Regions from separate parts of the Microbacterium sp. LWH12-1.2 genome, predicted to be linked through region 2. Evidence: predicted binding sites of a transcription regulator. Region 2 holds the regulator's gene; the other holds the start of a gene.

Region 1 (11,203 bases), 470 kb from region 2:
GCCGACGGCGAAACTCAGCAGAATGGCGGGGATGAGCAGCAGCGCGGCCGACACGATCGTCCAATTGCGCCCGCCGAACTTCGGCACCATGAACGTGTACGGGAAGCGGAGCGTCGCGCCGACGAGGCTCGGCAGCGAGATCAGCCAGAACGTCTCGGCGCTGGTGAAGGCGAAGCCCGCTGCCGGGAGCATCACGACGACGATGCTCCACAGTTGCCAGACGATGAAGCCGAGGAACTCGGCGAAGATCGACCAGCCGAGGTTGCGACGGGCGATCGAGCGCCCTTCCGACTCCCAGAAGTCGGTGTTCTCGGGGTCGAATCCGTCGATCCAGCGCCCTGGCCGACGCGTGAGCGTGGTCGAGGAGGCTGTTGCGATGCCGGAGGTGTCGATGGGGTGCGAGGTTTCAGTGCTGACCATGCGGGCTCCCTGTGTTGGACGAGCGGTGCGATCGAGCGGGGGTCGACCGGATGCGGGGCATCCGGGGGGCTCGAGACCGATGCTAGGGAGCGCGTGTTTCGGCACCCCGCACCGCGAGTTACCGCTGTGTCACTTCCATGTCACGCCGGTCAGCGCCGCGGCGTTAGCGTCCCGTCACATGCCGGAAACACGTCGGCTGCACGAATCAGGAGTCGAACAGGCCGCGGATATCGTCTGCCGTCAGCGTCTGCGCGAACAGCGCTTCGTTGTCCATGACGGCGGTGAACAGCCGTGCCTTGCGCTGCTGCAGGGCCAGCACCTTCTCCTCGATGGTGCCGCTCGAGATCATCCGGTAGACCATCACCGGCCTTGTCTGGCCGATCCGGTGCGTACGGTCGATCGCCTGAGCCTCGGCTGCCGGATTCCACCACGGGTCCAGCATGAACACGTAGTCGGCCTCGGTCAGCGTCAGCCCGAACCCGCCGGACTTCAAGCTGATCAGGAACACCGGCTGCTCTCCCGACCGGAACCCGTCGATGACCTGCTGTCGTTTGCGCGTGGAACCGTCGAGGTAGGCGTAAGGGATTCCGGCCTGCTCCAGACGTGCGGCGGCGAGAGCGAGGAACGAGGTGAACTGGCTGAACACCAGAGCGCGGTGCCCCTCGGCCTGCAGCTCGATGACCCGTTCCAAGAGAACGTCCAGTTTCTGCGAGCCCAGTTTCGCGTCGGCTTCGTCGACGAGACCGGGCGCGAGACTCAGCATCCGCAGCATCGTGAGCGAGCGGAAGACGATGAAGCGGTTGCGATCGAGATCTGCCAGCAGCCCCAGCACCTTCTGCCGCTCACGCTGCAGCACCACGTCGTAGAGGGCGCGATGCGCTGGGCTCAGTTCCACCTCGAGCAGCTGCTCCTGCTTCTCCGGCAGATCGGGTGCGACGAGTTCCTTGGTGCGGCGCAGCATGAGCGGACGGATGCGACGGCGCAGCCGCTCGATCCGGCGCTGCCGGTACTCCCCGCCTTCTTCGTTCTCCGGGACTTTGCCCTTCTCGATCGGCTGGATGTACTCCTCGCGGAACTTCCGCGCCGACGCGAACAGACCGGGGGCCGCGAGCTTGAGCAGCGCCCACAGCTCACTGAGGCTGTTCTCCAGCGGGGTGCCGGTGACGGCATAGGTCACGTCGGCTCGGAATCCGGCGATCGAGCGATGCAGCTTCGTCTTCGGATTCTTCACGAACTGAGCCTCGTCGAGAATGAGCCCGGCCCATTCGATGTCGGAGAACTCCCTCTCGTCGAGCCGCGCAAGCGTGTACGACGTCACGACGAGGTCGGCTTCGGCCGCAGCCTCGCGGAGCGAGTCGTCGCGCTTGCCCGACGTGCTCTCCAGGATGCGCACCCGCAGCGACGGCGCGAATCGTTCGGCCTCTGCGTGCCAGGTCGCGAGCACCGACGTGGGAGCAAGGACCAGGAAGGGGCGACGCTCCCCCGACTCGCGCGCATGCAGCACGAGTGTCAGCAGCTGCAGCGTCTTGCCGAGCCCCATGTCGTCGGCGAGGATCCCGCCGAGCCGGTGCTGCCAGAGGAAGGCGAGCCAGTCGAACCCGGCCTTCTGGTACGGCCGCAGTTCGGCCTGGAGTCCGCTCGGGAGTGGACTCGGGGGTACCTCGGTCGCCGCCCGCAGGCCGTCCGCCGTCGCACGCCAGCTGACGGCAGGAAGAGCCTCGTCGGCGAGATCCTCGAACTCCTCCCAGAGATCGGTCTGATAGCGGCTGATCCGCGGTCCGGTCTCCCACTCGTTCAGCTCGGCTGCCTCGTCGATCAGTTCGCGCAGCTGGTCGAGGGCTCGATGGTTCAGCGAGAAATAGCTGCCGTCGACGAGCAGGAGCTTCTTCTTCCCTTTGCTGAGCGCGGTGAACAACGGCCCGAAGGGAATATTGCGTCCGTCGATCTTGACGATGACACCGAGGTCGAACCAGTCCGGATCGGTGCTCTCGACCGTCGAGACGGTGATCTCGGGATCACCGGTGAGTTCCTGATAGGTCTTGCGCTTGTCTGCGACGACGAGAACCCCGTGCGCCTCGAGCCCCGGTACGACGTGTGTGACGAATTCGGCAGCGTCGACGTCTGCAAAGGACCCTGATTCCGCGAACGGCTCGCCGTACTGCTCCTGCCAGAGCGTCTCGAGCACGCGACGGCGTTCGATCTCGAGGGTCTGGTCGCGCACCGCATCCGCCGACGGAGCGAACGGTACGCGGCCGTGCCCCTCATAGGTCCACTCGAAGGAGAACTTCACCACATCGCCGCGATGGAACGAGAGGACCAGCGTCGGCTGCGGGAGTGGCATGACCGGCAACTGCACGGCTCCGACCGCCTCAACCCGCACCCGTCGCGCCAACGCCGGATACACGTCGTGCAGGAAAGCCGCCTCGTCGGCGGCCGGGACGGGAATGGACCCAGCTGCGTCGAGCAGGGCACGCACCGGATCGCTGAGCGGGACCTCGGCGAGAGTGACCTCGATGCGACTCCCCCGCACAGTCGCCGCATAGACGCCGGAGTGCCCGATGGCGTGCACGGTCGCTGACGGAACTTCACTGCCGTCGATGACGATGTCCGCGTCGACAGCGAGACCGCCATCATCTGCGCGGGTGACGCGGGCGGAGATCGACCCGGAATCGGCGATGGCCACCGTCGTGCTCTTCAGGCTCGGTACCAGCCGGATACCGGCGGCCGATCCTGCGCGAAGGTGCGCCCAGAGCAGATTGGATTCGATCTGATCCACGATCAGCCATTCACCGGCGTTTCCGGAGAGCAGCGAATCACGGGCGATGCTGAGGAGGTCGGCGAACCAGCGGGTCTGAGTCCGACCGAACTGGATCGCATCACGACGCACGACGTCCCACGCGGCATGGCCTTGGATCCAGGCGCCGGTCGAATTGCTCCGCATCAGCGGACGGATGCCGAGGAGGAGCTCCCCTTCCGCCTTCGCGACGTCTCGCGCGGTGGCGGACCTCACCGGACGCGGTGCCCAGTGGTTGTCGCCTTTGGCCGCGCGGTGACGCAGCTCGACGCCGAGGGCGAGAGGCACGGTTCGATCGACCGCCGTGCGGCCGAGGAGCGACTTCCAGGCGGGTGCGGAGGGCTGCGGAGGCTGCGAAGGCGGTACCGTCAGCGCCGCAGCGCGGTCCGCGTCGGCCCCTGTGTTCGACGACAGCAGCGTCGCCACGACGTGCTTGCACCCGGAGCGCAGCGGGCAGGTGCACGACGTCGATCGGATCGCCCTCTTGCCGCCGGTCGGTGAGAAACGCACCTCTGTGCGGTACGGAGTGTCGTGGCTTCCGCGCACCTGTGCACCGAGTTGCTGGGTCTCTTCATCCCAGACGACCCGGAGCACGTTCCCCTCGCGGAAGTACGCGAGCCCGCGCTTGTAGCCGCCGGCATCCGTGATCCGCAGGAGATCTCGGAGATCGACGTGGGGTGCGGACATGGTTTCATCCTCCCCACCGCATCCGACATCCGGATTGCGGTGTCCGCTCAGGCGGCGCGAGCCACCCGGGCGAGCACACCGTGCACGAAGGCGCCGGAATCGTCGGTGGAGAACTCTTTGGCGAGCTCGACGGCCTCGTCGATGGCGACCGCGGTGGGCACCTCGGCGTTGTAGATGATCTCCCAGGTGCCGATCCGCAGCAGCGCGCGGTCAACCGCGGGCATCCGCTCGAGCTTCCAGTCACGGCTGTGCGTGGTGATCAGCTCGTCGATCTCGTCGCTGTGGTCGATGATGCCGTCGACGACCTCGCGGGCGTACAGCCACGACCCCTCGCGGGCGGGTTCGCTGACAGCGCGCTTGGCTTCGGCGGCGAGAGCCACGGCGACGTCGTCGCCTCGGACATCGGCGGAGAAGAGGATGTCGAGTGCGCGCTTGCGCGCCTTCGTACGAGCGCCCACGCCTTACTTCTCGCGACCGAGGTAGTCACCGGTGCGGGTGTCGACCTTGATCTTCGTTCCGGTCTCGACGAACAGCGGAACCTGCATCTCGTAGCCGGTCTCGACCGTGGCGGGCTTGGTGCCGGCCGAGGAGCGGTCGCCCTGGAGGCCCGGCTCGGTGTACGTCACCTCGAGGATGACGGATGCCGGCAGGTCGATGTAGAGCGGGTTGCCGTTGTTGAGCGCGATGGTCACCTGCTGGTTCTCGAGCAGGAAGTTCTTCGCGTCGCCGACAGTCGGCCCGGGTACCGTGATCTGGTCGTAGTCCGACGTGTCCATGAATACGAAGCCGTCGCCGTCGGCGTACAGGTACGTGAAGTCGCGGCGGTCGACGTTCTCGATCTCGATCTTCGCGCCGGCGTTGTAGGTGCGGTCGACGACCTTGCCTGAGATGACGTTCTTGAGCTTCGTGCGGACGAACGCGCCGCCCTTTCCGGGCTTGACGTGCTGGAACTCGATGACGTTCCACAGCTGTCCATCGATGCTGAGGACGACGCCGTTCTTGATGTCTGCGGTAGATGCCATGCGCTGAGAGTTCCGTTCGTGTGTGGTTGTCCGCGGGTCGCCCTGCAACCGGGTCAGGAAGGACCGACAGTCGATTCTACGGGATGGCTGTGCGGGGGCCGACTTCTTTCGATGTCATCCGGGGTTTCCGCGTCGGGAACGGAGGCTGGGTGGGCCGCGAGTGCGTACGCTCCTTCGTCGGTGTCCCCCTCGGAATTACTCCCGATCAGCGGTTCAAACTGTTGCCACTTTCGAAGCTTTGTTCTAGAATGGGGGCATGGAACTCGTCGACGACTTCACCCCCATGCCGCGCACGGCGGGCGATGTCGTCGCGGTGCTGCTGGACGATCTGACCTGCACGGACAACGAAGTGAACCGGCAGGCATCACTGCGAGGTGAACGGATCGTGGAGGCGTTGGATTTGGCGCGCCGGCATCCCGAGATCTACGCCCATGATGCGGATCCCGCGATGGCGGAGCGTTCGGCGATGCTCGACATCGCGCTGCGGTTGCGTCTGTCTGAGGATCAGGTGCGGGAGGTGCAGTCGACCACGCGGTGGGCGATGCGGCACCTCCCCGAGGTGTGGGCGCAGGCGCGCACTGGGTTCGCCTCGATGGCGGCCGTCCGCCAGGTGGTCACCCTGCTCCACTTCGTCGTCCCGCCCGTGGATGCCCCGGAAGAGGTGCGGGATGCTGCGGCCGCGGTGTTCGCGAAGGTCGACCATGCTGCCGCCGAATGGGTGCTCACCTGCCCGCCGGAAGTGTTCCGCCGCCGGGTGAAGAGACTGATCGACGTGATCAGCGGAGACCTGGCCGCGCGTCGTCACACCAGGGCGATGGCCGACCGCAAAGTCGTTCGCACGCCCGACAGCGATGGCATGTCGTGGCTCGGAGCACTGGTGCCCACCCATGAAGCCGTCGCTGCGATGGGGCGCCTCACCGCCACGGCGAAGCACATGCAGAAAGACAAGCGCGAGGGGCGCACGCGGGATCAGATCCGCGCCGATCTGTTCATCTCCTGGCTCACAGGCAAGGGCACCGCGACCGCAGTGAAGACGAAGCTCTTCATCACCGTGCCCGTGCAGCTCCTCGCCGGCGAACCGGTTCCGGTCGAACAAGCCACGGTCCTCGGCGGCGACGCCATCGACCCCCTCACCGCGAAACAGCTCTTCCTCGACAACCCGACGTTCCACCGTGTGATCACCGACCCGATCAAGGGCGTGGTCATCGACATGGATCGCCGCACATACCGTCCGACACGAGCGCAACGGGACTGGCTGATCCTCCAACACGGCACCTGCTCCCGCGACGGATGCTCCCGGCTCGCCGTCGATGCCGACCTCGACCACGACAGGCCATGGGCGCACGGCGGGCTGACGAATCTCGACGATCTCCGGCCGCTCTGCCCACGAGACCACAAGCACCGACATCGCACCCGAGCCGTCTACCGCACCCGCCCCGACCGCACCGTGGAAGTCACCACGCCCACCGGCTTCGTGAGCAACTCTCCCCCGCCGTTCTGACCTGGCGTTCCGCGGTTCTACAGCTGAGCGACCAGTTCGCGCACGGCATCCGCGTAGCCGTCGACGCCCCGACCGATCACGCGCACCGCTGCAACGTCATGCAGGTAGGAGTGATGCCGGAACTCCTCGCGCTTGTACACGTCGGAGATGTGCACCTCTGCGAATGGGCGCCCGATACCCGTGAGCGCATCGCGCAGCGCAACAGACGTGTGCGTGAGGCCGCCCGGATTGATGATGATTCCGGCGCAATCCTCGCGCGCCGCGTGGATGGCGTCGATGAGCACGCCCTCGTGGTTGCTCTGGATGGCACGCACCTCGAATCCGAGCGCGGCCGCCGCATCCGTCGTGAGTCGTTCGACATCGGCGAGGGTGGCCGTGCCGTAGACCTCGGGCTCACGCGTGCCGAGCAGGTTGAGGTTCGGGCCATTGACCAGGAGCAGGCGGTGGGGCATCGTCACGTCCGGCACACTATCAGCCGATCTCTCGCAGGAAGTCGCGGTACCCGTCGATGACGTCCGGCGCGAGGAGCGCGCGAGGCCAGAGGAGCCCGACGGTCGTGCCCACGACGGCGTTGTCTTCGACGATGGGCCTCGCCATGGAATGCGCGGAGTCGAAGGATTTCACTGTCAGCGCTGTGCCGAAGACGTCACGATAGACCTTTTCGGTCTCGCCGACGTCGACGTTCCGATCATGCAGGCCGACCATGAGGAGAACGGGGATCTCGCGCGTGGCTGCCGCGCGAAGATCGTCCGTGGCATCGGCCTTCGCGTTGCGTCCGACGAATGCCCACCGATCGGCCGACATCGGCGACTGCTCCGTCGTGACCGCCAGATACTCGTCGTAGCTCGCGCCTCTTGCGAGCAGTTCGCGCACTCGATCACTTTCTGCGATCGCCTGGTCGCGCTCCGCCGTCGTCGCTCCTCGGCGATCAAGCTCGGCGAGGAGGTTGTAGCGTCCCTGCGACAGCCAGTTGATCGCCGTGCCCACGGCGACAACGCCATCGATGTCGTCGCGTTCGGCGACGACCTTCGGAACCACCCAGCCTGCTTGGCTCGCGCCCCAGAGAATTATGCGGTCGGTGGGCACCTGCTGCTCTCCCAGCGCCCAGTCGATCGCTGCGCTGACTTCCGCCGCACGGTCATCCATGGATTGGTCCAGCCAGTTTCCGCTGGATCCTCCGACCCCGGGTTTGCTCCACGACAACGTGGCCCATCCCGCATCCGCTGCACCTTCGAACCACGGGAAGTAGAGGCCGTCCTGTGTCGCCTCCACTGCAGCGTCGCCGTGGACCACGACGACGAGTCCTTTCGCCTCGCCTTGTCGCGGCGTCGTCAGGACCCCTTCGAGGTGCCCGACACCCATCGGAATCTGCACCGCGGTCTGTGTGAAGCGATAGTCATTCCCCACGGCGGCAACTCCGACAGCCGCGACGATGATCGCAGCGACGACGGCGATGGAAAGGGCGAGTCGCTTAAGGGTCTTTCTATGCACGGTCGTAGCGTACATGATAGATTGGTGCCATGCAGGCACACCAGATCGCCCTCGGCTTCCAAGAATACGAACGTGCTGAAGTCGGCGCGCTCTACTGGGAGGCGTTTCATCGGAAGCTCCGTCCGGCATTCACGAGCGACGACAACGGTAGACGCGTCGTGCAGGCCGCAATGCGTCCGGACCGCATGCTCGTTGCGCGCACCGAGGGCGTCATCACCGGGGTGTGCGGCTTCTTCGAGACGGGGCTCGGCCCCGCGAATCTGTCCTGGGCGCTGCTTCGCCACCTGTTGCCGACCTGGCAAGCCATTCGTGCGTCCCTCGTCCTGAGCGTGCTGGCACGAAACAGCAAAGACCACACGCTGGTTCTCGACGGGATCTGCGTCGATTCGGCGCGCCGCGGTGAGGGGACGGGAACAGCGCTGCTCGCGGCTGCCGTCGAGGCCGCACGCCAGCGCCGGTTGCGATCAGTGCAGCTGTCCGTGATCGACTCGAATGTCCGCGCCGAGGAACTGTACCGGCGTCAAGGGTTCTCGCCCACCGATACCGGTTCCCTGGGACTGCTCGGTTACGTCTACGGGTTCGAACGGTACACCGTCATGGAGAAGGCGGTACTCGCGTGAACTCGATGATCGCACCTCGTACGATCATCGAGGCGTTCCTCCCCCTCGACGGCGACGTGAGCCTGGCCGTCATCTACGACACCGCCAACCAGCTGGGGGTCGATGACCAGCCCGTCCGCCTCGCACTTCGACGCCTCATCGGCAGCGGCGACATCGAGCAGCGGGGACGCGGACGCTCAGGAGCGATCTTCTTGACCGATGAGGGACAACGGCGCGTGCATCGCGATCGAGTCGGGCTCAACCTCGCATTCGAACAGGACGCAGGGCGAGCGCCGTGGAACGGACACTGGCATCTCATGGCGATCAGTGCACCGGAGAGCGAGCGGGCGATTCGCGATTCGTTGCGTCGAGACCTGCTCGGGTTGGGAGCCGCCCCGATCTCGACCGGGCTCTACGCCAGCCCGCATGACCTGACAGGGCTCCTGTCGTCCGATGCCACGCCGTACCTCGTCACCGCTGTTGCCGAGCAGCTGGCGATTCGGGGCCTGACCGGATCAAGAGAGATCGCTTCGTCCCTATGGGACGCGGCGCCGACCCTCGACGCATACGCGGCGCTCGGCACTGAGATCGAGCGCGATGACGCGTCGTTGCCGGCGCTCGTCCGGCAGCTCCGGCTCGCCGACGCTCTCGACCGCGCCCTCCGGGACGACCCGCTCATTCCGCCAGAGCTCAGAGACACGCCATGGCCACCGACCGAGGTGCGCCGCCAGTGGCTGATCCATTGGAACGACGCCGCCAGCCAGGCGGACACCGCCTCCGTCTATGAGGGATGGCTCATTCCGTAGTCCAGCGCTCCGCGCCGGATCAATCGAGAGCGCGTCGCATCTCCAGTTCCGGGCCGATCACACCGGTGAAACGCAGACCCGTATCGACGAATCCGGCGCGCCGATACGCTCCCTGAGCGCGGGCATTGTCCACGTGCACGTCGAGGGTCAGCGCGGGGTCGCCGAAGGCGCGCACCCACTCGGCCGCCGCATCGAGCAGTGCATCGACCGTTCCGGCTCCGCGATGCCCGGGGCGCACGTACACGCCCACCACATCACCACGCGCTTCGAGCACCGCACGCGCATGATGGTCGGTCGCTCCCGGGCGCCAACGGAGAACCGTGACGGTGCCGATCCACTCCCCCTCCGCCTCCGCGACGAACTGGGCGACCGAGTCACCGGCCGCGTTGCCAGCGGTACGCTCCTGCCAGAACTCGTCCGGATGCGCAGCCTCGGCGGTGTAGGAATGCAGGAACGCGATCGCGGCGGCCGGATCCCGCACGGCATCCAGGCGCAGGTCGCGCACCTTCTCCCATTCGTCAGCGCGGACGCGACGAACGGTGAAACTCACGCACCGACCTCCTGGTAGGCCGCGAACATCAGGGATTCATCCGGCGCCTGCAGGATCGTGGGCTTCGCGATGTCGTCGAGCAGGACGAAGCGGAGCATCCCGCCGCGGCTCTTCTTGTCGCGCTGCATCGTGGCGAGGAGCTGCTTCCAGGCACCGGCCCGGTACGACGTCGGCAGACCGAGCGACTCGAGCACGGTGCGGTGCCGGTTCGCGGCGTCATCGGAGAGACGCCCCGCGAGCCGGGAGAGTTCGGCGGCGTACAGCATCCCGACCGAGATCGCTGCGCCGTGGCGCCACCGGTAGCGCTCGGCGTGCTCGATGGCGTGGCCGAGCGTGTGTCCGTAGTTGAGGATCTCGCGCTGGCCCGCCTCCCGGAAGTCCTCGGAGACGACGCGCGCCTTCATGTCGACCGCCAGCTCGATCGCCCGCCGGAACTCCTCGGTCTTCGTGTCGACTGCGCGCCGGGGATCGGCTTCGACGATGTCGAGGATCTCGGGAGCCCAGATGAAACCGGCCTTGACCACCTCGGCGAAGCCCGCTGTCGCCTCGTTCTCGCTGAGGCTGGCGAGTTCGTCGAGATCGCCGATCACTGCACGCGGTGCCCAGAACGCGCCGACGAGATTTTTCCCCTCAGCGGTGTTGACACCGGTCTTGCCGCCGATCGATGCGTCGACGAGTCCGAGCACCGTGGTGGGCACCTGGATGAGCTGCACGCCGCGGAGCCAGGTCGCGGCGACGAAACCGGCGAGGTCGGTCACTGCTCCCCCGCCGAAACCGACGACGGCGTCGGTGCGGGTGAAGTCAGACTGTCCCATGACCTGCCAGCAGAACGCGGCGACCTCGATGCGCTTGCCCTGTTCGGCGTCGGGGATCTCGGCCAGGAGCACCTCACGGGGGCCGTTCTCGTCGTCGGCGAGCAACCGGTCCCTGAGTTCCGCGGCTCGGGCGGCGAGCGTCGGCGGGTGCACGACGAGGATCTTCCGCACGGTCGGCGCGAGCGCCGCCGATACGCGATCGAGGATGCCGCGTCCGATGGTGATTTCGTAGGGATCGTTCCCGGTGACGCTGATGGTCGTCGTGCTCATCGCTGCTCTCTTCTCCATGTCACGATCTCGTCGGCAATGCGCTGCATCGGGCGACGAGAGGTGTCGAACACTGTGCTCGCCACCTCGTCGTACCAATCGCGGCGCTCCTCGAAGATCCTCGTCCAGCGCTCAAGCGGGTCGTCTCCCGCGAGCAACGGCCTGCTTCCGCCGCGGATCCGGTCGGCGACGGCCTCAGGCGACACCGTGAGGAAGACGACGGGATGGGGGCGCAGAAGCTCCCTCGTCCC
Region 2 (11,203 bases):
CCAGCCCCCGGCAGAACCGCCGCGGATGGCGATGCGCTGCGGATCGGCAGCGCCGGATGCCGCGAGCCCGCGCGCCGCGGCGAGCACGTCGTCGACATCGGCGATGCCCCAGGCGCCGTCCAGCCGCTCGCGGTAGGCGCGACCATAGCCGGTGGAGCCGCCGTAATTCACGTCGAGCACACCGATCCCTCGGCTCGTGTAGAACGCGATGGCGGCGGATGCCGCGCCCGACGCGTGCGCGGTCGGACCACCGTGCACCAGCACGACGTACGGCGGGAGCTCGCCGGCGTCGGCGGATGCATCCGGGTGCGCCGGCGCGTAGTCGAAGGCGTGCACCGGGCCGCTCGGCCCGTCGAACGAGACCGCGCGAGCCGGCGGCATCCATCGGTCATCAAGGGCGCGTCCGCCGCGGACGGCGACGACCTCGCCGGAGTCGATGTCGACGGACCACAGACCGGCCTCGGTCCCCGAACCCCCGCCGGAGAGGAGCACGCGTGAGCCGGAGACGTCGTCGACGCTGACGTGCGCATCGGCGGGCACGTCGAGTCGGCGTGCATCGCCGTCGAGGTCGATCAGGACGACTTCATCACGCCCGTTCGTCCGCACCGCGACGATCCGGCCGTCGGGCAGGGGCTTGTACCAGCGATTGCCGAGCACCCAGAGGCCGTAGCCGGTGTCGGCGTCCGCCGGCGCGATCGGCTCGGGAGCCGCGGAGAGAGCGGCGCCGTCGAGCGTCAGTCGCTGCAACCCCCACCGTCCGGTCGGATCGTCCGCGAAGAGCAGTTGCGAATCGCTGACCCACTCCGGTTGCAGTGCGGCGTTGGTCGGCACGTCGACGCGCGTGCCGGCGTCGAGCGCGGCGATCACGAGTGACGCGTGCTCCCACGGCATCCGATCGGTGCTCCACTCGACCCAGGCGAGCCGTGAACCATCGGGAGAGAGCGCGGGGTGCGCGAAGAAGCCGGGACCGCTCGCGACCACTCGCACCGTGTCGTCGTCTGCGGCCGCCGAGCCATCGAGCGGGATCTCGACGATCGCGCGGGTGTGGGGCTCTGACCGCAGGTCCTCCTGCACGGCCAGCAGTCGCCCGCGCTGCAGGCTCAGTCCGCCGTACCGTGCACCGGCCGCGGTCAAGGGCTCGGGCTCGGCGCCCGGTGCGAGCCGGCGTATCCGCTGATCGCCCGCATCGACGAAGTACAGGGTGCCATCGGCATCCGCCGTCCAGGCGCCGCCGCCGTACTCGTGCACGCGGGAACGCGCGTTCCACGGGGCGGGCAGCACCTCTCGGCCGGTCGAGCTGCGGACGGTGACGCGGCCGCCCTCGGCGGGCACCGACTCTCCCCACCAGATCTCGTCGCCCACGAAGAGGGCGCCGTCGATGCGCGGGGCGGATGCCGCGACATCCGCTGCCGAGAAGGGGGAGGGCCAGGAGCCGTACGGAGTCGCCATGCATCGAGCTTAGGTCGGCAGTGTGACGTCGTGTGTCGTGGTCGCGTGCGCGGAACGGGTCGGCTGTTCTACCTTGCTGGAAACGCCCGATTCACCTCGAGCGTGGTGCGACAGCCGAGCCCGGCACCCGCCCGTGAACGACAGGCCTGCCCTGTCGCGCGCGGCTGCTATGTCCGTCTGCCACTCAGGAGAGAAGATGCCCGAGGAATTCACCCCCGGCGCCACTCGTGTGCCGTTCTCCTTCGAGCTCTACCCGCCGCGCTCGGAGTCGAGCGAAGAGGCCCTGCACGAGACGGTGCGGCAGCTCGCCGCCGCCGGACCTGAGTTCCTCTCGGTCACGTACGGCGCCGGCGGATCGACCGGCGGACGATCCCTTGATGTCCTCCGCTACATCCGCGCCCACACCGACGTCGAACCGCTCGCGCACCTCACCTGCGTCGGGAACACCTACGCGGGGGCAGCGCGCCTGATCCGGGAGTTCCTGGATGCCGGCATCCTCAGCTTCCTCGCGCTGCGCGGCGACCCGCCGCAGGGGCAGACGGAGGCGTTCCTCGGGGACCTGGAGAGCGCGGCGCAGCTGGTGCAGCTCATCGACCGGGTGCAGGCGGAACGAGCGCCCTACGAGGAAGCGCCGGTTCCCGGCTTCCCTGGCGCGGCCAGGGTCGACCCGCGGCGAAAGGTCAACATCGCCGTCGCCGCATTCCCGAAGGGGCATCCGCGTGCGACGCATCGCACGCAGGACGTCGAGGCGCTACTGGCCAAGCAGGCGGCTGGGGCGACCTTCGCGATCACGCAGCTCTTCTTCCATGCCGACGACTACCTGGCCTTCGTCGAACGCGCTCGTGCCGCCGGGGTCACGATCCCGATCCTCCCCGGCATCATGCCGATCACTTCGCACGTCCGTCTCGCCCGTGTGCTGGAACTCACCGGGGAAGACCTGCCCAGCGAGCTCGCCATCGCGCTCGAGGTCGAGCCGACCCCCGAGGGCCGCCGCGAGATCGGGATCGAGTGGGCCGCTCGTCTCGCCCGCGAGGTCGTCGCCGGCGGCGCGCCCGGTGTGCACCTCTATGCCTTCAACCAGCACGACACCGTCCTCACCGTCCTCGCAGAAGCCGGCATCCTCCCGGCCCTGCGCCACTAGACCCCGCCGAAAGGAAAGACCATGACTGCATTCCCCGAGGGAACCATCCTCGGCTACCCCCGTATCGGTCGCCGCCGCGAACTCAAGAAGGCCATCGAGTCGTTCTGGGCCGGCCGCATCGACGAGCAGGAGCTCGCGCGCACCTCCGCAGAGCTGCGGGCGACGACCCGCGAGCGGCTCGCTGCACTGGGCCTCGGCCGCACCGACTCCGCCATCCCCGAGTCGTTCTCGTACTACGACCAGGTGCTCGACGCCGCCGTCACGGTCGGCGCGATCCCGTCCCGTTTCGAGGGCCTGCGCGCTGCAGACGGCACGATCGGCCTGCCCGCGTACTTCACCATCGCCCGCGGCGAGGGGGAGCGCGCGCCGCTCGAGATGACGAAGTGGTTCGACTCGAACTACCACTACCTGGTGCCGGAGATCGGGCCGGAGACGGCCTTCTCGCTCTCCAGTGACCGCCTCGTGCGTGAGGTGGCCGAGGGCGTCGCCGCCGGCTTCGTGACCCGTCCCGTTGTCGTGGGCCCGGTGACGCTGCTTGCTCTCGCCAAGGCGTCGGATGACGCCCCCGAGGGCTTCGACCCGCTGTCCCGTCTCGACGACCTGCTCCCGGTCTATGTCGAGCTCCTGGCGCGGCTGAAGGATGCCGGCGCCGAATGGGTGCAGCTCGACGAGCCCGCGCTGGTCAGCGAGTCGCTTCCCGCGTCCGTCTCGCAGCTCTCGGACGCCGCAGCCCGTGCGCTCGCGGTGCTCGGCGGCGCGACCGAGCGTCCGTCTATCCTCGTCGCCGCACCCTATGCCGAGCTCGGCGAGGTGTTCCCCGTGCTCGCCGCTGCGCCCATCGAGGCGATCGCCGTCGACCTCGTCCGCGGCGGTGTGCCGACGGCAGCTGCCGGACTCGAGAGCAAGACCCTCGTCGGCGGCGTCATCGACGGCCACAACATCTGGCGCGGCGACCTCGCGGCGGCCTACGACAAGCTGGAGGCCCTCCGCGCGCTCGGCGCTGCTGCGGTCGCCGCATCCACCTCGACCTCGCTGCTGCACGTGCCGCACGATGTCGCGGACGAGACCAAGCTCGACGCTCGCCTGGTCTCCTGGCTCGCGTTCGCGGATCAGAAGGTCGAGCAGGTCGTCGTTCTCGCCCGTGGCCTCGGACAGGGTCGCGCTGCGATCGAGGATGAGCTCGCTGCGGCATCCGCTGCACTCGAAGACCGTCTGAGCGCACCCGGCGTCCGCGACGGCCTGGTCCGGCAGCGCGAGCTCAGCGACGCCGACTTCTCGCGGGTCTCGTACGAGGAGCGCGAGACGGCGCAGGAGGCGCTGGGGCTGCCTGCTCTGCCGCTCACCACGATCGGATCGTTCCCGCAGACCGGCGACATCCGCCGGGCACGGGCGCAGTACGGGCGCGGAGAGCTCCCGCAGGAGGACTACGAGGACTTCCTCCGGCGCGAGATCGACAGCGTCGTGTCGCTGCAGGAGGAGCTCGGTCTCGACGTGCTGGTGCACGGCGAGCCGGAGCGCAACGACATGGTGCAGTACTTCGCCGAGAACCTCGACGGCTTCGCGGTCACCGAGAACGGCTGGGTGCAGTCCTACGGGTCGCGTGCGACCCGCCCGTCGATCCTGTGGGGCGACGTGTCGCGTCCTGCCCCGATCACGGTCGACTGGTCCTCGTACGCGCAGTCTCTGACCGTGAAGCACATGAAGGGCATGCTCACCGGACCGGTCACGATCCTGGCGTGGTCGTTCGTGCGCGACGACCAGCCGCTGGGCGAGACCGCCAACCAGGTCGCGCTGGCGCTCCGCGAGGAGATCGCCGACCTCGAGACCGCCGGCATCGAGATCATCCAGGTCGACGAGCCGGCGCTGCGCGAGCTGCTGCCGCTGAAGCAGGCCGACCAGGCTGCATACCTGGACTGGTCCGTGGCATCCTTCCGCCTGTCCACGGGTGGTGCCGCCGCGGGAACGCAGATCCACACGCACCTCTGTTACTCGGAGTTCGGCGTTGTGATCGATGCGATCCGTGCCCTCGACGCCGATGTCACCTCGATCGAGGCGGCACGCAGCCGCATGGAGGTCGTCACCGACATCGCCGAGGTCGGCTTCGACCACGGCATCGGCCCTGGCGTCTACGACATCCACTCGCCGCGCGTTCCGAGCACATCGGAGATCGAAGCGCTGCTGCGCCGTGCCGTCGAGGAGATCCCGACGCGTCAGCTCTGGGTCAACCCGGACTGCGGCCTGAAGACCCGCGGCTACGCCGAGACGACCGAGTCGCTGCGCAACATCGTCGAGGCCACTCGTCGCGTGCGCGAGGACGTGAACGTCACGGCCTGACATCGCTGAAACGCAAGAACCGCTCTCCCCGAAGCCTGGGGAGAGCGGTTCTTGCGTTTCCAGCGAGTGGATGCCGGATGCTCAGACCGCGCGCAGCACCGCGACGACCTTGCCGAGCACGGTGGCCTCATCGCCGAGGATCGGCTCGAAGGAGGAGTTGCGGGGGAGCAGCCAGGTATGACCGTCGCGCTGGCGGAACGTCTTCACGGTCGCCTCACCGTCGAGCATCGCCGCGACGATCTCGCCGTTCTCCGCGCTGTTCTGCGAGCGGATGACGACCCAGTCGCCATCGCAGATCGCGGCGTCGATCATCGATTCGCCGGACACCTTGAGCATGAACAGATCGCCCTTGCCGACGAGTTGGCGGGGGAGCGGGAAGATCTCCTCGACCTGCTGATCGGCGGTGATCGGCACACCGGCCGCGATACGACCGACCAGAGGCACCATCGCCGCATCGCCCACCGGTGTCATCGCGTCAGCAGGATTCTCGCCGCTCTGACCGGGGAGGTCGATGAGCACCTCCATCGCGCGGGTCTTGCCCGGGTCGCGGCGCAGGTAACCGCTGAGCTCCAGTTGTCCGAGCTGATGAGTGACGCTGGAGAGCGACTTGAGGCCTACGGCATCGCCGATCTCGCGCATGCTCGGCGGGTAGCCATGGCTGGCGATCGACGTCTGGATGACCTCGAGGATCGCCATCTGCTTCGGGCTGAGGCTCTTCCGACGGCGCGTTCGCGGTGCCTCTGACTCGGGGGCTGAGTTCTCGCTCATGGTGCTCCTTCAGTAGGCGAACCCGACGCTGCTCTTCGAATGTCGGTGGCCCGTGGTGGGGTGTTCCTATCGAAACCGTATCCGAGAATCGGGCCGATGTGGAAGATCTGTTCGAGCGTGTCGCCCGATTCTCGAACTCTATTTCGAAGAACGCTTGACAGATGTTCGAACTCGAAGATATCTTCGGTACGTAGCTTCGCATTCACGGCTCCCGGCCGAGGCGAGAATGCGAACGCTACGCCAACTTCCCCCGTTCCGCGGGGCGAGAGCACAGGGAGTAAGAGATGAGCACCATCACCTTCAGCAATGCGGCAGTCATCCCGGCACGCCCGGCGACGCGGCTTCGGCTGACGGTTCGCGGTCGTCGTCTGCTCCTCGCAGTCGCTGCTCTCCCGCTCGCCGTCGGCATCGCCTTCGCAGCGATCAGCGGTGGGGGTGCGATCGCCTCGGGTGAGAGCGTCGCAACCGCCACCTTCGAGACGGTGACGGTGATGCCGGGCGACACCCTGTGGTCGATCGCCGGAGACGTCGCCCCCGACGCCGATCCCCGCGATGTCATCGGAGAGATCTCCCGACTCAATCTGCTGCAGGACGGCATGCTCCAGATCGGGCAAGAACTCGCGATTCCCGCCCAGTTCTCCCACTGACGTTCGGTGGGACCGGTGAGCCGACGGGAAACCTGGCGTCACCGGATGAGCACAGAGGCTCGCAGCGTTCTAGCATGGGAGGGGTGACCGCCTCTCTCGACGACCTGCCGCTGCGTGACGATCTTCGCGGGCTCACCCCGTACGGCGCACCGCAGGCACCGCTTCCGATCGCCCTCAACGTCAACGAGAACACGCACCCGGTGCCCGATGAGGTGGCCAGCGACATTCTCGACGACATCGCCGTCGCGCTGCGGGACGTGAACCGATACCCCGACCGCGAGTTCACCACCCTGCGCGAGGGATTCGCCGAGTATCTCGGCCACGGTCTGGACGCGGATCAGATCTGGGCCGGCAACGGCTCCAATGAGGTGCTGCAGCACATCCTCCAGGCCTTTGCGGGGCCGGGGCGCACGGCGTTCGGGTTCGCGCCCACCTACTCCATGTATCCGCTGATCGCTCAGGGGACGGGTGCGCGGTGGATCGCCGGGGTGCGGGAGCCGGACTACACGATCACGCCGGAGGAGGCGGTCGCGCAGGTCGAACAGGTCGACCCCGACGTCATCCTCCTCTGTTCGCCGAACAATCCCACCGGAACACCGCTCGGCCTCGACGTCATCGAAGCCGTGTACGAGGTCGCACGTGGCGTCGTCATCGTCGATGAGGCCTATCAGGAGTTCGCACCGAAGGAGGCGGCATCCGCGTTGTCCCTCCTCGAAGGACGCCCTCGTCTTGCCGTGTCCCGAACGATGAGCAAGGCGTTCGCCTTCGCCGGTGCGCGCGTCGGCTATCTCGCTGCTGACCCCGCCTTCATCGACGCGTTGCGACTGGTGCGGCTGCCCTATCACCTGAGTGCGCTCACGCAGGCGGCGGCCGTCGCCGCGCTGCGCAACTCCGCGATCATGCTGAGCATGGTCGACGAGATCGTCGAGCAGCGTGATCGCATCGCGGCGACGCTGGAGGCGCTGGGATACACGCCGCACGAGTCCTGGTCGAACTTCGTGTTGTTCGGCGGGGTCAGCGACCCCAAGCGCACCTGGCAGCAGCTCTACGACCGCGGTGTCCTCATTCGCGACGTCGGCATCCCCGGGCACCTGAGAGTCACCGCCGGAACCGAGGCCGAGAGCACCGCATTTCTGGATGCTCTCGCGTCGATAGAATCAGCATCATGAGCGCCCCCCGCACCGCCAGTCGCGTCCGCAGCACGTCGGAGTCCACCGTCGAACTGGAACTGAACCTCGACGGCACCGGTGCGAGCCGCATCGACACGTCCGTGCCGTTCTTCGACCACATGCTCACCGCGTTCGCGAAGCACTCGCTCACCGACCTCACCGTGCGCGCCTCCGGCGACACCCACATCGACGCGCACCACACCGTCGAGGACGTGTCCATCGTCCTCGGGCAGGCGATCGCCGAGGCGCTGGGCGACAAGTCCGGCATCTCACGGTACGGCGATGCGCTCGTTCCCCTCGACGAGGCGCTCGCGCAGGCCGTGGTCGACATCAGCGGCCGTCCGTATCTCGTGCACGACGGCGAGCCGGCCGGATTCGAGCACCACCTCATCGGCGGTCACTTCACCGGTTCGCTCGTGCGCCACTCCTTCGAAGCGATCACCTTCGGCGCCGGACTCACCGTGCACATCCGGGTGCTCGGCGGGCGCGACCCGCACCACATCGCCGAGGCGGAGTACAAGGCGTTCGCTCGCGCGTTCCGCCAGGCGAAGGCGCTCGACCCGCTCGTCGATGGCATCCCGTCCACCAAGGGTGCACTGTGACGCGCACGCCTCGCATCGCCGTCTTCGACTACGAGTCCGGCAACGTGCACTCTGCCGTGAAGGCGCTCATCGCCGCCGGCGCGGATGCTGTGCTCACCGGTGACCGCAAAGAGGCGCTCGAGGCCGATGGCCTCGTCGTTCCCGGCGTCGGTGCCTTCGCGGCCGTCCGAGACGCGCTCAAGGCGCGCGGCGGTGACGAGATCATCGATCGACGTCTCGCCGGGGGGCGTCCGGTGCTGGGCATCTGCGTCGGGATGCAGGTGCTGTTCGAGCACGGCGTCGAGCGCGGGCAGGATTCCGAGGGCCTCGGCGAGTGGCCTGGTGCGGTGACCGAGCTCAACGCGCCGGTACTGCCGCACATGGGCTGGAACACCGTCGAACCCGGTTCGGGAAGCGTGCTCTTCGAGGGCATCGAACAGGAGCGGTTCTATTTCGTGCACTCCTACGCCGCGCAGGCCTGGGAACTCGACGTCATCCCACCGTTCCCGCAGCCGGTCCTGACGTGGACCACCTACGGCGATCCGTTCCTCGCAGCCGTGGAGAACGGACCGCTGTCGGCGACCCAGTTCCACCCCGAGAAGTCCGGCGAGGCCGGAATCCGGCTGCTGCGCAACTGGGTGCAGTCGCTGACCTGATCGCAGTCCGGCCGGGCGACGAACGGTTCCGTTGCTGTCAGAGTCCGCGGGCGACGGCTGCCGCGGCCGACAGCCAGGCCCGCTTCGTCACCGGATCCAGCGAACCCAGCTTGAGCGCGCCGTCGACGATCCCGCGGTCGAACGGGATGGTCACGACTTCGCGCGCAAGAGACCCGTACCCGTCGACGATCTGATCGACGTCTGCCTGCGATGCCTTGGGATCGGCCTGCGTCACTACGACCACCGACTGTCGGGCCAGCTGCGCTGACCGCGCATCGCGCTCCTCGAGCGCCTCCAGCAGGAGTGCTCCGGCCTCGGCGTGGTCGTCTCGGGTGGTCGTCGCCACGACGATCTGGTCGGAGCGATCGATCATCCGCAGCCACATCGGATCGGACTCGTCGTTGCCCGAGTCGATGATGATCAGGCGATAGAACTTGGCGGCGACGGCGTGGATCGCGTCGACGTCGTCGGGGTTGAGTCGGTTCTCGTGGGCGAGCCTGATCGGCTTGGAGCGCAGGACGTCGTACTTCTCCCGCGGCTGGTGGTGGACGAAATGTGCGAGATCGGCAGACTGACCGCGCGCACCGAGCAGCCGCTCCGTCTCGGGCAGGAGTTCGAGGAGCGTGCGATCGTGCGGGCCGCTTTCCGTGCGCCAGCCGAGGGTGCCCCTGGTCTGATTGTTGTCCCATGCCAGGACGCCGGCGCCTCCGTACTGGGCGAAGACCGCGGAGAGGAGCACTGTTGTCGGCGTCTTCCCGGCGCCGCCCTTGCCGTTCACGACCGCGACGGTCCGCGGGCCGGGCCAGTGCTGGCTGACAGCGTGCTCGTCGTCACGGACCGCCTGCTCGGCGGCGCTCGGACGCAGCGAGAACCCGAGACGATTCAGCGCGCCCCGTGCGCCGCGGCGGGCCGGCTCCTCGCGCCGCTCCTGATGCAGGAACGACGGCCGCTCCGCGCGGTCCCGCTGCGTGCGGCGTGAGGGCGCGGGTTCCGAGGCGACCTCGAGCTCGCGCTCGGGTGCCGCGACCAACGGTGCCGCGCTCGACGTCGCTGCCACCCGCGGAACCTCGCCGGCGGTGATCGGCACGTCGAAGAGGAGGCCCGCGGGAAGCGGCTCCTCATGGACGCGCTCTTCGAACACGGGTTCGGCGGAGACCGCTTCAGGCACGTTCACGGGTTCGGGGTTGCCACGTCGCAGCGGACCGACTCCGCGCAGATCAGAATCGTTGGCCATCGTTCATCGCCCTCCCCGAATCGAACACGGTTGCACACGAGGCTACCCTCTTGCCTTGTGTCGATCGGTATCGCCCCATTTGAACCGGTCCCGGCGTCGGACTAGTGTCGATTCTCGTGCCGATGAATCGGCCGCTCCATTTCACCTGAGGACGACATGAACGACTTCGCGTCAACTCCCACTCTCACCCTGCTCCCCGCAGTCGACGTCGCCGGCGGTAAGGCCGTGCGTCTGACGCAGGGCGAAGCCGGCACCGAGACCAACTACGGCGACCCGCTGGACGCCGCAGGGGAGTGGGTCGCGCAGGGCGCGAAGTGGATCCACCTGGTCGACCTGGATGCCGCCTTCGGTCGCGGCAGCAACACTCCGATCCTGCGCAAGGTGATCAAGCAGTTCCGCAACGTGAACGTCGAGCTCTCCGGCGGCATCCGTGACGACGCCACGCTGGAAGCGGCCCTGGAGAGCGGCGCGACGCGCATCAACCTGGGCACCGCAGCACTGGAGAACCCCGAGTGGGCCGCCGACGTCATCGGACGCTACGGCGAGGCGATCGCCGTCGGCCTTGACGTGCGCGGTACGACGCTCGCGGCGCGCGGCTGGACCAAGGAGGGCGGCGACCTCTGGGAGGTGCTCGACCGTCTCGAGGAGGCCGGCTGCAGCCGCTACGTCGTGACCGACGTCACCAAGGACGGCACACTGCGCGGCCCGAACCTCGAACTTCTCCGCGAGGTCGTGGCGCGCACTCCGAAGCCCGTCGTCGCCTCGGGTGGGATCTCCAGCCTCGATGACATCGCGGCCCTCCGCGAACTGGTGCCGTTGGGTGTCGAAGGCGCCATCGTCGGCAAGGCCCTCTACGCCGGCGCCTTCACGCTGGCTGAGGCGCTGGATGTCGCAGGAGACTGACGGCGCCTGCGATCACGGCTCGGGCGCGGCCGGCGATTCGGCGGCACCGGGCGCGGCCCGCGATTCGGCCGGCGTCCCCTGGGAGGGGCGCAGCTTCGAGGCGAACCCGCACGCCGCCGACGACGGTTCCGCCGATCCCGTGCTGCTCGATGCCCTGCTGCGTTTCCGCGCGGGGCAGGGGAGTCAGGCTGAGGTCGTCGACGCCTTTCGCAGCGCGCGGGTGCTCATCCCGCTCGTCGCGGAGAAGGGCGAGGAGGGCACAGCCCCGAACGGGCTGACGGTCGACAAGACGCAGGAACTGTCGATCGTGACGGTGGCTGC

What was found. Region 2 encodes LexA, which represses DNA repair genes until DNA is damaged. Its sites were predicted from a motif close to TCGAACANNTGTTCGA; they were not measured.
Region 1: the regulator LexA is predicted to act here: its motif matches at 5,154-5,169, upstream of MRBLWH12_RS05115 (HNH endonuclease signature motif containing protein).

What each region holds. Positions count from the first base shown of each region.
Region 1 is NZ_JBEGIJ010000001.1:1,067,746-1,078,948, forward strand. Features, by position in the region: gene MRBLWH12_RS05095 (MFS transporter) at 1-420, opposite strand, end outside; gene MRBLWH12_RS05100 (DEAD/DEAH box helicase) at 626-3,901, opposite strand; gene nusB (transcription antitermination factor NusB) at 3,949-4,359, opposite strand; gene efp (elongation factor P) at 4,363-4,923, opposite strand; gene MRBLWH12_RS05115 (HNH endonuclease signature motif containing protein) at 5,180-6,424, shown strand; gene aroQ (type II 3-dehydroquinate dehydratase) at 6,442-6,876, opposite strand; gene MRBLWH12_RS05125 (alpha/beta hydrolase family protein) at 6,896-7,915, opposite strand; gene MRBLWH12_RS05130 (GNAT family N-acetyltransferase) at 7,945-8,535, shown strand; gene MRBLWH12_RS05135 (PaaX family transcriptional regulator) at 8,541-9,320, shown strand; gene MRBLWH12_RS05140 (GNAT family N-acetyltransferase) at 9,340-9,870, opposite strand; gene aroB (3-dehydroquinate synthase) at 9,867-10,955, opposite strand; gene MRBLWH12_RS05150 (shikimate kinase) at 10,952-11,203, opposite strand, start outside.
Region 2 is NZ_JBEGIJ010000001.1:1,542,290-1,553,492, reverse strand. Features, by position in the region: gene MRBLWH12_RS07500 (S9 family peptidase) at 1-1,449, opposite strand, end outside; gene MRBLWH12_RS07495 (methylenetetrahydrofolate reductase) at 1,646-2,590, shown strand; gene metE (5-methyltetrahydropteroyltriglutamate--homocysteine S-methyltransferase) at 2,612-4,924, shown strand; gene lexA (transcriptional repressor LexA) at 5,006-5,692, opposite strand; gene MRBLWH12_RS07480 (LysM peptidoglycan-binding domain-containing protein) at 5,977-6,339, shown strand; gene MRBLWH12_RS07475 (histidinol-phosphate transaminase) at 6,423-7,508, shown strand; gene hisB (imidazoleglycerol-phosphate dehydratase HisB) at 7,505-8,110, shown strand; gene hisH (imidazole glycerol phosphate synthase subunit HisH) at 8,107-8,745, shown strand; gene MRBLWH12_RS07460 (MinD/ParA family ATP-binding protein) at 8,783-9,979, opposite strand; gene priA (bifunctional 1-(5-phosphoribosyl)-5-((5-phosphoribosylamino)methylideneamino)imidazole-4-carboxamide isomerase/phosphoribosylanthranilate isomerase PriA) at 10,136-10,882, shown strand; gene MRBLWH12_RS07450 (SseB family protein) at 10,866-11,203, shown strand, end outside.